Regions from separate parts of the Pseudomonas sp. FG35 genome, predicted to be linked through region 4. Evidence: predicted binding sites of a transcription regulator. Region 4 holds the regulator's gene; each other region holds the start of a gene.

Region 1 (3,954 bases), on a different contig from region 4:
ACGTCGACGTTGAGGGTTTCCACCACGGCAGTCTGTTCCTCGGTAGCGGCGGCCACCGACTGGTTCATGCCATCGATTTCGCCGATGCGCTGGGTCACGCTGACCAGACGCAGACCGGCCTGGTTCGCCACTTCAACGGTTTCCTCGCTGGACGCCTGACTGGCGTTCATGGTGGTCACCGCTTCGCGGGAGCCGACCTGCAGCGAAGTGATCATCTTGTGGATTTCTTCCGCCGATTCCTGAGTGCGGTGAGCGAGGTTACGCACCTCGTCCGCCACCACCGCAAAACCGCGTCCGGCTTCACCGGCACGGGCCGCTTCGATGGCTGCGTTGAGCGCCAGCAGGTTGGTCTGTTGGGAGATGCCTTTGATCACGTCGAGAATGTGGCCGATGTTGTCGGTGCTGGCATTCAGGGTTTCGATCTGGGTGCACGACAGGCTGATCTTCTGCGACAGCTCGGTCATGGCCTGAATCGTCTGCTCGACCACCTGACGACCGTCATCGGCCTGCTCGCTCGCGCCACTGGCGTGTTGCGAAGCGTCGGCGGCGTTGCGGGCGATTTCCTGGGTGGCGGCACCCAACTGATTGATCGCCGCAGCGACACTGTTGGTGCGCGCGCTTTGCTCGTCGGAGCCGATGATCGAAGCGTTGGACGATGCCATCACCCGTTGGGACAGATCGTGTACGTGGCGAGTCGCGGAAGACACTTCGGAGATCGAAGCGTGAATCCGCTCCACGAACTGGTTGAACGAACTGCCCAACTCGCCGAACTCGTCCTTGCTTTCCACTACCAGACGACGGGTCAGGTCACCTTCACCCTGGGCGATGTCCTGCATCGCGCGGCCCATGGTGATCAGCGGACGCATCAGCACGGTGATCAGCAGGCTCAGGAACACTGCAATCGCGCCCACCGCAACGAACATCGCAATCACTGCAGAGGTACGGAACTGGCTGAGTGCGGCGTAGGCCTTGTCGCGGTCGATCGACAGACCGATGTACCACTCGGCATTCGGCAGACCGGCAACCGGGGTGAACGACAGGATGCGTTCCTGGCCGTTGAGCACCACGTTTTGATTGCCCTTCTCGATGCGCACACCGGCGTTCGGGTAGATGTCTTTGAGGTTCTTCATCACCTGGTCTTTGTCCGGGCTGACGATTACCTGACCGTCACCGCTGACCAGGAACGCGTGGCCCAGGCCACCGAAGTCCACCGAGTTGATGATCTTTACCAGGGTTTCCAGGCTCAGGTCACCGCCCACTACGCCGAGCAGTTCGCCGTTCTTTTTCACCGGCATGGCGATGGTCACCACCAGCCCGCCAACGGCAGCCATGTATGGCGGGGTCAGCATGGTCTGGTCAGCGGCCACGGCCTGCTTGTACCACGGGCGCTGACGCGGGTCGTAGCCGTCCGGCATCTTCGCGTCAGGGCGCTGGGTGAACACACCGTTGGCCTGGCCGACGTAGGTGAACTGGAAGTTCGAGGTGAAGGCCGGTTGATCGACCAGGCCCGGGAAGTCGGCGTTCTTGCCTTGATGAGCGACGTTCTGCGCGAGGTTTTCCAGCACCAGAATCCGTCCGCTCATCCAGTTCTGCACACTGCTGGCGGTCAGGTCACCGGCCTGCTGGACCGAGGACTGGAGGTTCTGGCGAATCGTATTTCGCTGCAGATAGTCGTTGTACAAAGTGAACAGCGCGAACGCCAGGACCACAACGCCCGAGGCGGCCAGCAGGATTTTATGGCTGAACTTGAGATTCATTTCATGGGACTTCTTATGCGAAAAGTGGGGATGCGTTCCGGATGCAACATTCCATGTACAGCGCAGGCAGCGTTCTGACGGCTGCTCTACTTTGGTGCACGCATGTCTCACCAGTCTGTCGGCACGCTTCGGATAAAACTTAGGGCTTTGCAGGAAATGGACGGCATTTCTGGCAGATTCCCGCCGAACGGCGTGCCAGAGCGTTCGCTTGTCATTTTTTGATGACTGTTTTGCAGCGCCGGTTGCAAATTCTGTAACCCTTGATGACAATGCGACTAATTATCATTTGTGACGTTCGGGCTGTCGCGTTCATGTCCTCATCTGAGTTTGCAGTACAGGCGCTTTACAGTAGTCATCACGGCTGGCTCAACGGCTGGTTGCGCGCGCGACTGGGCAATGCCGCCGATGCGGCGGATCTGGCTCAGGACACGTTCGTGCGTTTGCTGCAACGCACCGAGCGTCTGGAACTCAAGGCACCTCGCGCATTCTTGCGCACGGTTGCCCGGGGTTTGGTGATAGATCATTGGCGCCGTGAAGAAATTGAGCGCGCCTATCTGGAAACCATCGCCCATTTGCCTGAAGCCGAAACCCCAAGTGGCGAATCCCGCGCATTGGTGATCGAACTGCTCGAGGGCATTGCCCGCATGCTTGAAGGCCTGAAGCCGAAAGTGCGTCAGGCATTTCTGCTGGCGCAGTGCGAAGGTTTGACCCACAAGCAGATCGCCGAGCAGATGGGACTGTCTCTGCGCTCGGTAGAACGCTACGTCGCCGACGCCCTGTTTCACTGCTACGTGCTGCGGTACGAAAACTGATGCCAGTGGATAACCTCTCGCTTGGCCGTCGCGCCGAGCCACCGCAACAGGTCGTCCGACAGGCCATTCACTGGCTCTTGCGCCTGCGCAACAACCATGGCAATCCGCGCCTGAATCGCCAGTGCGAACAATGGCGCGCCGAACACCATGACCACGAACTGGCCTGGCAACGGGTGCAGTCTCTGCAAGCTGAACTGACCCACAATCTGCGCGCCGTGCCCGGTGCGCAGGTGGCATTCAACACGCTGGAAAACAGTGCGCAGGGTCTGGGTCGACGTCAGGCGTTGAAGCTGTTGTCCGGCGCCCTGTTGATGGGTTCGGCGGGGTGGCTGGCCAGCGACACTTCCGCCTGGCAACAATGGAGCGCCGACTACGCCACCGCCACCGGCGAACGCCGTGGCTTCCAGTTGCCGGACGGCACGCGGATCGAACTCAACACCGCCAGCAGCGTGGATCTCGATTACACCGCACAGCAACGGCTGATCAGGCTGACCCGTGGCGAAATCATCGTCACCTGCGGTGGCGCCGATGAAGGTGCGCCAATTGATCGACCGCTGCGGGTGCAGAGTCGTCATGGCAGTTACGAGCCGTTCAAGGCGCGATTCATTCTGCGCCAGGAAGATGGATGCACGCGCCTGAGCGTCACCAGTGGCCGGGTCGCAATTCACTCCGCAGGCAACTCGATGGAGGCCATCGCCGGTCAGAGCTATCTGATCGACCACCATCAAATTCGCCCGGCGCCGCCGTTGGACATGGACGCCGGTGCCTGGGTCGACGGGCTGATCGTGACCCGCAACATGCGGCTGGGTGACTTCCTCAACGAAGTCGGTCGGTATCGTCAGGGCTTTCTGAGTTGTGCGTCGGACATTGCGGATCTGCGCCTGTCCGGCGTTTTCCGTCTTGAGGACACCGACAAGCTGCTGGCAATCCTGCCGCAGACCCTGCCGGTGCAATTGCGCTACCGCACCCATTGGTGGGTGACGCTGGAGTCTGTGGCCTGAAATTGTTTTGGCGGGTTTTCGCGGCAAGTCCGGCTTAGTCAGTAAGCACTTCAACTCAGCCTTCGCGACTGCCTACGGAAACCTACAATGACTGCGCGCGTTACCTGTAAGAACCCTCTGAATTTCTCTGCCGAATCCGGCCTGTTGCGCCACGCCGTTCGGGCGGCGCTGTTTTCTACCGTAATGGGTGTTGGCATGTTGCCGGGCCTGAGCATGGCGGCCAATGCCAGCGAGGTCAGCAGCCACCGCTACAACATCGCCGCCGGGCCATTGGGCGAGGCGCTGAACCAGTTCGCACGCCAAGCCGGCATCACCTTGTCGATGACCCCACAGCAGACTCAAGGCCGACAATCACCCGGCGTGCAGGGCGAGTATTCGACCGAT
Region 2 (3,954 bases), on a different contig from region 4:
TGCAGCCCGGGACGCTCCGCGTCCCAAAAGCAGACGCAGAGCGTCCATTGAGGCATTCCCACGCGGAGCGTGGGAACGATCAGAACAGGAGAAGTCAGTTGGACGTCTTGGCCATTTGTTGATCCGACGTACGCCAGATCAGGCGCGTGGTGTCATAACCCTGCTGACGCGCCTTGCTCAACAGCTCCTCACGCACCACACCGTTGACGGTCGGCGTGCGGGACAACAGCCACAGGTAGCGACGACTCGGGTCACCGACGAGGGCGGTCTTGTAGTCATCGCTGACGTACAGCACCCAGTATTGACCCTTCGCCACACCCGGAATCAGGCGCGAGAACCAGGTATCGAATTCGACCCACAGCTTGTCGGTCTTGCCCGGCACCTGTGGATAAGCCGTGCCTTTGACTTCTTCCCACGTCCAGTCCGCCGTCAGGCAGCGGTTGTACACCGCCACATTGCCGTCGGGCTTGAGCGAGTAACGGGCTTCGGACTGCGCGCAATTGCGCTGGAAGTACATCGGCAGACGCGCCAGTTCGTACCAGGTGCCCTGGTAACGCTTGAGATTGACACTGTTGACCGTCTTCGGCGCCAGCGGATCTTCACCGGACGTGGCGCAGCCGACCAATACCAGGCCGGCCAAAAGGACAAGCAATAACCGCTTCATTGTTTTTCTCCCGTGGGCGCGAAGCCCCGGTTTACTTCAGGCCTTGGCCGGAAAACATCAGCACTTTGTCACCGGCGTACTGCACGCTGATAAAGCTGTTCTTGTCGCCCCAGGTGCAACTGGACATGCCGAGCGCGCCCGAGCAATCGGTGGGCTTGCCAAGCAGCGTCTCCACTTCGGCCTTGGCCATGCCGGCCGAGAGCTTCGAATAGTTTTCCTGATTGACCTTGCTGCATGCGGCCAACAGCACGCAAAACGACAGAAGGGCGATAGATCGCAGCGACATGGTGTAACTCCTGGAACGGAAGGGGGATGGCATGGCGCCAACCAGAAGCTTAGAAGAGAAAACCCCTGTCTGGTTCCCTGGGAGGCTGGCTATTTGTTAACCCGCTCGTCCGGCTTTTGCCGGTAAATCAGACAGTTTGTAAGGCTATCGAGCATTTCGTCGCTTTTAGCAAAAGGCGCCTAATCTTTGGCGCGTGGCGGTCGAAATAACAGCAGCGCAAAGCCCCAGAGTGTGGCAAATTGCCGCCCTTTCTTGACCAGCCCCTTCGCGGTAGCTCTCTTAATGACCAGAAACATGAAATTCAGCCACAAGATCTTGTTGGCTGCCGCCCTCGTGGTGGCCGTTGCATTCGCCTGTTTCATTTTGTTCAACGACTATCGCCAGCGCGAAGCCCTGCAAAGTAGCACCGAAGCATCGATGCAGGAACTGGGCAGCCTGACCACCAGCAACATCCAGACCTGGCTGGAAAGCCGCATCCAGTTGCTGCAATCGATGGCGCAGCAGGTTGTCGCCGACGGCAACGCCCCGGCCAGCCTGAAACGCATCATCGACCTGCCCGCCTACACCGGCAATTTCCAGCTCAGCTACTTCGGCGGCGCCGACGGCGTGATGTTCTCGGTCCCGGCCGGCAACCGCGCACCGGATTACGACCCGCGCGCCCGTGGCTGGTACAAGGCCGCCAACGCTGCGCAACAGACCATCGTCACCGAACCGTACATCGCCGCCTCGTCGGGCAAACTGGTGATCACCGTCGCCACGCCGGTACAGCGCCAGGGCCAGATGATTGGTGTGGCCGGTGCCGACATTGATCTGTCCAGCGTCAGCGCAATCATCAACTCACTGAACTTCGGCGGCCACGGCCATGCGTTCATCGTCAGCGCCGACGGCAAGATCCTGATCCACCCGGACAGCAAGCTGGTACTCAAGACCCTGGCCGAGGCCTATCCCAACGGCGCGCCGAACGTCAGCCCGGGCCTGAAAGAAGTCGAGTTCGACGGCAAGACCCAACTGATCTCCTTCACCCGCGTCAACGGCGTGCCGTCGGCCGACTGGTACGTGGCGCTGGTGCTGGACAAGGACACCGCGTTCTCGATGCTCAGCGAGTTCCGCACCTCGGCGCTGATCGCGATGGTCATCGCCGTGGTGATCATCATCGCCCTGCTCGGCATGCTGATCCGCGTGCTGATGCAGCCGCTGCTGACCATGGGCCGCGCCATGCACGACATCGCCGAAGGCGAAGGTGACCTGACCAAACGCCTGACCATCCACGGCCACGATGAATTCGGTGCGCTGGGGCTGTCGTTCAACCGTTTCGTCGAGCGCATCCACACCTCGATCCGCGAAGTCTCCTCGGCCACCGGGCAAGTCAACGAAGTCGCGCTGCGCGTGGTCGCGGCGTCGAACTCGTCGATGTTCAACTCCGACCAGCAGGCCTCGCGCACCAATAGCGTGGCCGCCGCGATCAACCAGCTCGGCGCTGCCGCCCAGGAAATCGCCCAGAACGCCGCCCTCGCCTCGCAACACTCAAGCGATGCGCGCAGCCTGGCCGAAGACGGCCAGCAGGTGGTGGACAAGACTATCCACGCGATGCAGCAACTGTCGGCGAAGATCAGCGACTCCTGCGGCAACATCGAAACCCTGAACAGCAACACCGTGAACATCGGGCAGATTCTGGAAGTGATCACCAGCATCTCCCAGCAGACCAACCTGCTGGCGCTCAACGCCGCCATCGAAGCGGCCCGTGCCGGTGAAGCCGGTCGTGGTTTCGCCGTGGTGGCCGACGAAGTCCGCAACCTGGCACACCGCACCCAGGATTCGGCGCAGCAAGTGCAGAAGATGATTGAAGAGCTGCAAGTCGGCGCGCGTCAGGCGGTCGGCATCATGACCGAGAGCCAGCGTGAGAGCGAAAGCAGCGTCGGCATCGCCAACCAGGCCGGCGAACGTCTGGGCAGCGTGACCCAGCGCATCGGCGAGATCGACGGCATGAACCAGTCGGTGGCGACCGCGACGGAAGAGCAGACGGCGGTGGTCGAGTCGATCAACGTGGATATCAACGAGATCAATACGCTGAACCAGGAAGGCGTGGAGAACTTGCAGGCGACGTTGCGGGCTTGTGCGGATCTGGAGCAGCAGGCTGCGCGACTCAAGCAGTTGGTGGGTAGTTTCAGAATCTGAAGATCAAGAGCAACCCCCTCACCCCAACCCTCTCCCCCAAGGGGGCGAGGGGGAAAGGGAGCCGATCTCCATGCCTTTCAAATCCGGCGTTCGACTCTGGACCTTCAGGTCGATGTATCACGACCAAACACCTCGGTCAGTCCCCTCTCCCTCTGGGAGAGGGTTAGGGTGAGGGCCGCTTTTTGAGGTTGCCGAAAATCGCCCTAAAACCGCGAACCCGGCTCTTTCAAAAACTCCAATTCCTCAACCGTAGACTCCCGCCCCAACACCGCATTGCGATGCGGAAACCGTCCAAACCGCGCAATCACCCGCTGATGCCGCTCGGCATAGTCCAGGTTGTCGGCAAACACCCCACGCTCCGCTTCCGGCTGTTCAGCCACCAGTTCGATAAATCGCGAAACAGCCTCATTCTGCACCGCGAGGTTTTCGCAGTGTTCGAAGACGAGGTAGATGAAGAGTCGCTGGATCGGTTTCAACTGCCGATCGAAATCTGCGGCAATCCCCTGAGCCACCAGTTTTTGGGCCCGTAGATCACCCGAGAAAGCCTTGGACGTATCGCGAAAGATCATTCGCGGGAGTTGGTCGAGCAGCAGCACCAGCGCCAGCCAACCTTCGGGACGTTGCGTCCATTCGCTCAATTCGCCAGCAAGGGCCTGATCGACAAAGACCCCGAAACGCTCACGCGCTTCGAGATCCTGGCTGTCTTTCTTGCCGAACCACAACCCGCCCTGTTGCGCCGTCACTTCAGTAGCCGATTCGGCATGACCGAACCACCAATCGAGCAACGGCTGCCAGGGCGCGGTCATGGTTTATTCCTTGTGGTACGCCG
Region 3 (3,954 bases), on a different contig from region 4:
TGGCAGTGGGTAATGATCTCTTTGTCCTTGGTGATCCCGAGGTTTTCGAGGATCTGCGGCATGTCGGTACGGATGCGCAGTTGGCGCGCCTGATCCATGCCCGCCGTCCATTCGAAATTGACCGCGCCGGGGATGTGCCCGCCCTTGGCCGCCAGGACCTTCTCACCGGAATACTCCAGCGGCCCGCGAGCGTCCCAGATCGCCAGGTCAGCGGCGCCGAGACGGCTTTGCAGGTATTCGCGGGTGGCGGTCGGTTCCTCGTGCAGGGTCAAGGCAACCGGGCCGCCCACCGCCGGAGGAATCTGGATCGACATCGGTGAACCCTCCGCCAGCCACGCCGGCAGACCGCCGTCGAGGTAGTGATATTTGTCGTGACCGATCACATCGAGCAGCCAGATGAAGCGCCCGGCCCAGCCGCCGCCTTCGTCGTCATAGACCACGTAAACCGAATCTTTGCGATGGCCCAGCTCACCGAACAGTTCTTCGATTTTTTCCTTGCTCGGCAACAGCCCCGGAGCCGGCGCCTGACCCAGCTGGGTGCGTTTCGGATCGACAAAACGTGCGCCGGGAATGTGTCCTTCGGTGTAGCGGGCGGCACTGGTCAGATCCACCAGAATCAGATCGCGGGATTCGAGGCGCGGCAGCAGATCGCTCGGCTCGATCACCAGGGCCAGGCCAGAGAAATCAGACATGTGAGGTCTCCAGAGCACAAAGGGGAGGGATTGTAGCTGTCATTGGCCGCGCTGGCTAAAACTGTGCAGGGCTTTCTCGATGCACTGCGCGGTTTTGCCGAAGGCTTGCACGGTGATGTCGGCGAACGGACCGCCACCCTGGTCGGCGACCACAATCATGATCACCCGGCCGTTGTTCACCAGTGAACGCAGGAACAGGTGTTCACCACGGAAAAGGGCGCGCAGCGAGGGCGGCAGCAGGGCGGAAAACTGGGCGTTGTTGTCCGGGGTGATCCGCACTTGCGCCTGCTGCGCGAGCAAGCGTTGCAGCACCGAACTCTGGCTGACGACGAAATTCAGCGCAGCGGCGTCCTTCGGCAACCCGGAGGTTTGATGGACGCGCAGATTGGCGTGGCCGCGGTCGGCCATCAGGATCATCACCCGACGCATGCCGCTGGCGACCAGCGCGTCGCGGGCGGCGACGGTCAGGCTCATGGCGTTGGTGAAGCGACTTGGCACCGCCAGCAGTTCGGCGCATTGCCGGCGCCACTGGCTCAGGTCTTCAGCGGACGGCGCGGCAGCCGGCAGCATTCCGGCTGGAAGGCGACGGGTACCCCACGGCCACAGCAGCGAAAGCGCCGGGTGCCAAAGGTCCGGCATGAAATGATGGCGAGCGCTGACGGCGGCCTGTTGGTGCAATTGTTGTTGCACCTCGTCCATCGAGATTTGCAGGTAGAGGCTGGTCAGGAATTGCCAGCGCTCACTGTGCGGACTGTCCCAGGCCTGTTGCGCCGACAGTGCCAGTCCGTTGGCCAGCAACACGGTGTTGGCCGGCTGGTTGAGCCAGCGGCGCAGGGTCGGGTCGTCATCGAGGCGATTCTGCTGGCGCAACGGATGATCGACGTCGCGGGCAATGCGCAGGACTTTGACCAGTTCGCGCTGTTCGGTCAGCAGCAGCCGATAACCTTGCTGCACCCAGACCGGCAGACGCCAGACTTGCACCAGCGCCTCGCCGATCTTCAGCAGGCGTACGCCGAACAGCTGCTTTTCCACGACTCGCGCCGATTCACCCTTGTGGATAACCCGCACTTCCCACTCTTCAAGCAGTTGGGGAAAGGTCAGCGCCAACGGCCACAGCGGCGACAGAAACAACAGGCTGCCCCAATGAATGTCCTGCCACAGTCGCGCCAGGCGACTGGCGAAAAAACCGTTGGCCTGTTGCGTGGCGTGCTGGCTGATCATCTGCAACTGGCGCAGGGCCTGGGGGATCTGCGCGGCAGGTTCGGCGGGCAGGCGGGCGAGCAGTTCTTCGGTACGGGCAAGGCCGAGGCGATTGATCGCCACTTCGAGGTTTTCCGCAGGCGCAGTCATGTTGCCGTGGGTGTGGCGGTTGGCTTCGCGGATGATGCTCAGGGCCAGCGCCGGGCTGTCCTGCATCAGGTCGGCGATGTCGCGCAGCGAGCTGCGGTCATCGCGAATCGCCCGGCAGACCCGGTCATGGGCGTCTTGCGGCACTGGCAGACGAACGCTGTCGAGCAGCTTCACCCAGCCATCGAGTGTGGTCGGTTTTACGTGTGGGACGTTCGTTTCATTAGCCATGTCTGGACGAGATCTTCACTGACTGTAGACGCGCCCGGCATGGGCTAAATTGGCTTTTCGCCTGAACTGGCTATAGTCTGGCGCAGTTTTGCCGATAAGTAGAAGAAGAGATTTTTTAACTTCCGAATATGACCTTGAACCCGACTTAAACAAGTACCTTTCTACCTATGGCTAAAATTATCGGCATCATCGTCGTATTCGCGAGCGTGCTCGGCGGATACGTGCTCTCCCACGGCAAGATTGCCGCCCTGATCCAGCCCTTCGAGGTGATGATCATCGGCGGTGCGGCACTCGGAGCCTTCCTCCAGGCCAACCCCGGCTACATGACGATGCACGTGCTCAAGAAATCCCTGAGCATGTTCAGTTCGCGTTTCAGCCACACGTTCTATCTGGAAGTGCTTGGCCTGATCTACGAGATCCTCAACAAGAGCCGCCGTGAAGGCATGATGGCCATCGAAGGCGACATCGAAGACGCCGCCGCGAGCCCGATCTTCGCCAAGTACCCGGCGGTACTGAAAGACGAACGCATGACCGCGTTCATCTGCGACTACCTGCGCATCATGTCCTCCGGCAACATGGCTCCCCACGAGCTGGAAGGCCTGTTCGACATGGAACTGTACAGCCTGAAGGAAGACCTTGAGCATCCGTCCCACGCGGTGAACGGCATCGCCGACGCCATGCCGGGTTTCGGTATCGTCGCGGCGGTACTCGGTATCGTGGTGACCATGGCCTCGCTGGGTGAAGGCGATCAGAAATCCATCGGCCTGCACGTGGGTGCGGCACTTGTGGGTACCTTCTTCGGTATTCTCGCGGCGTACGGTTTCTTCGGTCCTTTGGCGCACTCCCTGGCGCACGATGCCAAGGAAGAGCTGAACGTCTACGAAGCCATCAAGGCCTCTCTGGTGGCTTCGGCTTCCGGCATGCCGCCGTCGCTGGCTGTCGAGTTCGGTCGCAAGGTGCTGTACCCGGCTCACCGTCCAAGCTTTGCCGAGCTGGAACAAGCCGTTCGCGGTCGTTAAGTCATGGAAAATAACCAGCCGATAATCATCAAGCGCGTCAAGCGCATCGCCGGCGGGCATCACGGCGGGGCGTGGAAGATCGCCTTCGCCGACTTCGCGACGGCGATGATGGCGTTCTTTCTGGTGTTGTGGCTGCTGTCCACCGCGACCCCGGAACAGAAGATCGCCATCGCCGGTTACTTCAAGGACCCGGTCGGTTTCTCCGAGAGCGGCACGCCGTACATCATCGACCTGGGCGGTACGCCGACCCTGGCGCCGGAAAATACCCTCAACCCCGAAGTGAAGTCGCAGCCGCAGCCGGACAAGGTCACGGTCGACACCGAACAGGTTGAAGGCATGGCCGAGCAGGTCGAGAAAGAACGCCTGGAACTGTTGCTGCAAGAACTGCAGAACAAGGTCGACGAGAACCCGCAGTTGCAGAAGTTCAAGGATCAGATTCTGTTCGAAATCACGCCGAACGGCTTGCGTATCCAGATCATGGACGCCGAGAACCGGCCGATGTTCGACTCCGGTTCTGCACGCCTGAAGCCGTACTTCGAAGACATCCTGCTGGCCATGGCCGACACCATCAAGGCGGTGCCGAACAAGATCAGCATCAGCGGTCACACCGACGCCAAGCCTTACGTGGGCAACGGCGATTTCGGCAACTGGGAGCTTTCGGCCAA
Region 4 (3,954 bases):
ATCAGTCACGAACTGCCGGTTGCCTACCTGACCGATGGCCCACGGATTCCGGATGATCTGCATCTGCCGCGGCGTCATCAACTGGTCAGTCGCGCCGTCAGCGTGCAAATGCAGGAAGAACCCAGCGAAGAAGCCATGGCTGACATGTTCGCTGATATCTACCACAGTCCGACCAAGCAGGTTGGCTGAGGTAATGAACAGTTTTCGTACCTACATCGATGGCCTGCCACGCATTGTTCCGGTTGTGAACGCGCAGCCAGTAATGTGGCCTCCGTCTATGCAAGACAAGGTAAAGAAATAACATGGGCAGCATGCATCCCGTACAGGTGATCGCGGTGACCGGCGGCAAAGGTGGCGTCGGCAAGACTAATGTGTCAGTGAACTTGTCCCTGGCCCTGGCAGAGCTTGGCCGTCGGGTCATGCTGCTGGACGCCGACCTGGGGCTGGCGAACGTCGACGTTCTGCTGGGCCTCACACCCAAACGAACCCTGGCCGACGTGATCGAAGGCCGCTGCGAGCTGCGCGACGTCCTGTTACAGGGCCCCGGCGGGATCCGCATCGTGCCGGCCGCTTCCGGCACCCAGAGCATGGTTCACCTGAGCCCGGCCCAGCATGCCGGCCTGATTCAGGCCTTCAGCGACATCGGCGACAATCTCGACGTGCTGGTGATCGACACCGCTGCGGGTATTGGTGACTCGGTAGTCAGTTTTGTTCGCGCAGCGCAAGAAGTGTTGCTGGTGGTCTGCGACGAGCCGACCTCGATCACCGACGCCTACGCGCTGATCAAACTGCTCAACCGCGATTACGGCATGAACCGCTTCCGCGTCCTGGCCAACATGGCCCAGAGCCCGCAGGAAGGTCGCAATCTGTTCGCCAAGTTGACCAAGGTCACGGATCGCTTCCTCGACGTCGCCCTACAATACGTCGGCGCGGTGCCCTACGACGAAAGCGTGCGCAAGGCGGTGCAGAAGCAGCGTGCGGTCTATGAAGCCTTCCCGCGTTCCAAGTGCGCACTGGCGTTCAAGGCGATCGCACAGAAGGTCGACACCTGGCCGCTGCCCGCCAACCCGCGCGGCCACCTCGAATTTTTCGTCGAGCGCCTCGTGCAGCAAACGGCAGGACCTGTGCTATGACCGCCAGCGGTATGAATTTCTACAAGAAGTCGGCGCGTGACGCGCAGTACGAGCTGATCGAGCGTTACGCGCCACTGGTCAAACGCATCGCCTACCACTTGCTGGCGCGGTTGCCGGCCAGTGTGCAGGTCGAAGACCTGATCCAGGCCGGGATGATCGGCCTGCTCGAAGTCTCGACCAAATACGACGCCAGCAAGGGCGCCAGTTTTGAAACGTACGCGGGCATCCGGATCCGTGGTGCGATGCTCGATGAAGTCCGTAAGGGGGACTGGGCACCACGCTCGGTTCACCGCAATACCCGCATGGTCAGCGACGCGATTCGCTCGATTGAAGCTAAAACCGGCCGTGACGCTAAAGATCACGAAGTTGCGGCCGAACTCCAATTGAGTCTCGACGATTACTACGGGATTTTGAACGACACCCTGGGCAGCCGCCTGTTCAGTTTCGACGACCTGTTGCAGGACGGCGAACACGAAGGGCTGCACGAGGATGGCGCCAGTGCTCATCTGGAGCCGTCGCGCGATCTGGAAGACGAACGTTTCCAGGCCGCGCTGGCGGACGCGATTGCCAATTTGCCGGAGCGTGAGCGACTGGTGTTGGCGCTGTACTACGACGAAGAGCTGAACCTCAAGGAGATCGGTGAAGTCCTTGGCGTCAGTGAATCGCGGGTCAGCCAGTTACACAGCCAGTGCGCGGCCCGCTTGCGGGGGCGTTTGGGGGAGTGGCGAGCGCGCTGAAGGCAGTGTGGGGACACTGCGAACGAGGCTGGTGCGGTGGTGAACGGCACCGGTCTTGCTCTGTTGTGCTCCAGACAGTCATCGAGTGTTTTGCCGGATTGATTGAAATGGCGCGTCCAGGTGCTGGGCGCGTTTAAGACTGCTTGGAGGTCGAATTGAACAAAGACATGAAAATCCTCATCGTTGATGACTTCTCAACGATGCGGCGGATCATCAAGAACCTGTTGCGTGATCTCGGGTTCACCAACACCGTTGAAGCCGACGATGGCACTACTGCCATTCCGGTGCTCAACAGCGGCAGCATCGACTTTCTGGTGACCGACTGGAACATGCCCGGCATGACCGGTATCGACCTGCTGCGCCACGTGCGCGCCGATGAAAAGCTCAAGCACCTGCCGGTGCTGATGGTGACCGCTGAAGCCAAGCGCGAGCAGATCATCGAAGCGGCCCAGGCCGGCGTTAACGGCTACGTGGTCAAACCTTTCACGGCTCAGGCGCTGAAAGAAAAAATCGAGAAGATTTTCGAACGCATCGGCTGATGACGCGCGGGGGAGCTATGGAGCATAACGAATCTTCACAGGGCGACTTCGAGTCGACTCTGAAAAAACACGCCGTCGAACTGGTCGAAAGCCTTGAAAAAGGCAAGTTCGGCGACGCCGTGCAACTGATCCATGAGCTCAATCAGACCCGTGACCGTGGCCTGTACCAGGAAGTGGGCAAGCTCACGCGTGAACTGCACAGTGCGATCGTCAACTTCCAGATCGATCCGCACATGCCGCAGGCTGAGGAAGTGTCGCAAATCACCGACGCTACCGAGCGCCTGGGCTACGTGGTCAAACTGACCGAAGCTGCCGCCAACCGCACCATGGATCTGGTGGAAAGCGCGACCCCCGTGGTCAATGGCCTGGCTGACGAAGCCCAGGCCTTGAGCGCCGATTGGGGCCGCTTCATGCGCCGTGAGGTCGGGGCTGAAGAGTTCCGTGAGCTGGCGCGCCGGGTCGACGGTTTTCTGGCACGCAGCAGCGCGGACAACCGCGCGGTGTCGAGCAATCTGAACGACATTCTGCTCGCCCAGGATTACCAGGACCTCACCGGTCAGGTGATCAAGCGCGTGACCCAATTGGTCACCGAAGTCGAAAGCAACCTGCTCAAGCTCGTGCTCATGGCCAGCCAGGTGGACCGCTTTGCGGGCATCGAACATGACCGTGCGGCGATGCTTGCTGAAAAAGATCCACAAAAACATCTCTCGCAGGGTGAAGGTCCGCAGATTCATGCCGATAAACGAGAAGACGTTGTGTCCGGTCAGGACGATGTGGACGATTTGTTATCCAGCCTTGGATTTTGAGTTTTTTTGGGTTTTTAGACCTGTAGGAGCACCCCATTAATGAGCTTCGGCGCCGATGAAGAGATCCTTCAGGATTTCCTGGTTGAGGCCGGCGAGATTCTTGAGCAACTGTCCGAACAACTGGTCGAGCTGGAAAGCCGCCCGGATGACGCAGATCTGCTCAACGCAATTTTTCGCGGTTTCCACACTGTAAAAGGGGGCGCCGGCTTCCTTCAGCTCAACGAGCTGGTGGAGTGCTGTCACATCGCCGAAAACGTGTTCGACATCCTGCGCAAGGGTGAACGACGCGTCGATGCAGAACTGATGGACGTGGTGCTTGAAGCGCTGGACGCGGTGAACAGCATGTTCAGCGAAGTCCGCGATCGCAGCCCGATCACCGCCGCCACCCCGGAACTGCTGGCCGCCCTGGCGCGTCTGGCCGAACCGCAATCGGCGGATGAAGCCCCGGCTTCGCCGGTTGCCGAGATGATCGAAGAACTGGTCGTCGAAGGCGATTCGGGCGACATCACCGATAACGAATTTGAACAGCTGCTGGACTCGCTGAACGCCGTCAAGGCCGAAGCCGAAGCCCCGGCTGCTGCTGCACCTGCTTCCACCGGAGCGGCCAGCGATGAAATCACCGACGCCGAGTTCGAGTCGCTGCTCGACCAGTTGCATGGCAAGGGCCAGTTCGCGGCCGACGCCGTGGCTCCGGCTGCTGCGGCACCTGCTGCTCCGGCGGCGGGCGACAGCTCGGACA

The links. Region 4 encodes FliA, which starts transcription of late flagellar genes. Its sites were predicted from a motif close to CTAAAGTTTNNNNNNNNNNNGCCGNTAA; they were not measured.
Region 1: the regulator FliA is predicted to act here: its motif matches at 1,873-1,900, upstream of ACODTD_RS28470 (methyl-accepting chemotaxis protein).
Region 2: the regulator FliA is predicted to act here: its motif matches at 1,130-1,157, upstream of ACODTD_RS14495 (methyl-accepting chemotaxis protein).
Region 3: the regulator FliA is predicted to act here: its motif matches at 2,341-2,368, upstream of motA (flagellar motor stator protein MotA).

Annotation. Positions count from the first base shown of each region.
Region 1 covers NZ_JBMDJR010000028.1:22,884-26,837, forward strand. Annotated here, with positions in the region: gene ACODTD_RS28470 (methyl-accepting chemotaxis protein) at 1-1,757, opposite strand, end outside; gene ACODTD_RS28475 (sigma-70 family RNA polymerase sigma factor) at 2,069-2,569, shown strand; gene ACODTD_RS28480 (FecR domain-containing protein) at 2,569-3,570, shown strand; gene ACODTD_RS28485 (TonB-dependent siderophore receptor) at 3,658-3,954, shown strand, end outside.
Region 2 covers NZ_JBMDJR010000006.1:244,139-248,092, reverse strand. Annotated here, with positions in the region: gene ACODTD_RS14505 (lipocalin family protein) at 95-664, opposite strand; gene ACODTD_RS14500 (hypothetical protein) at 696-950, opposite strand; gene ACODTD_RS14495 (methyl-accepting chemotaxis protein) at 1,233-3,125, shown strand; gene ACODTD_RS14490 (DUF924 family protein) at 3,329-3,931, opposite strand; gene ACODTD_RS14485 (class 1 fructose-bisphosphatase) at 3,935-3,954, opposite strand, start outside.
Region 3 covers NZ_JBMDJR010000019.1:58,824-62,777, forward strand. Annotated here, with positions in the region: gene ACODTD_RS26260 (rhodanese-like domain-containing protein) at 1-692, opposite strand, end outside; gene ACODTD_RS26265 (HDOD domain-containing protein) at 732-2,270, opposite strand; gene motA (flagellar motor stator protein MotA) at 2,438-3,289, shown strand; gene motB (flagellar motor protein MotB) at 3,293-3,954, shown strand, end outside.
Region 4 covers NZ_JBMDJR010000017.1:41,085-45,038, reverse strand. Annotated here, with positions in the region: gene flhF (flagellar biosynthesis GTPase FlhF) at 1-189, shown strand, start outside; gene fleN (flagellar synthesis regulator FleN) at 303-1,133, shown strand; gene fliA (RNA polymerase sigma factor FliA) at 1,130-1,870, shown strand; gene ACODTD_RS25340 (chemotaxis response regulator CheY) at 2,038-2,409, shown strand; gene ACODTD_RS25335 (protein phosphatase CheZ) at 2,427-3,215, shown strand; gene ACODTD_RS25330 (chemotaxis protein CheA) at 3,255-3,954, shown strand, end outside.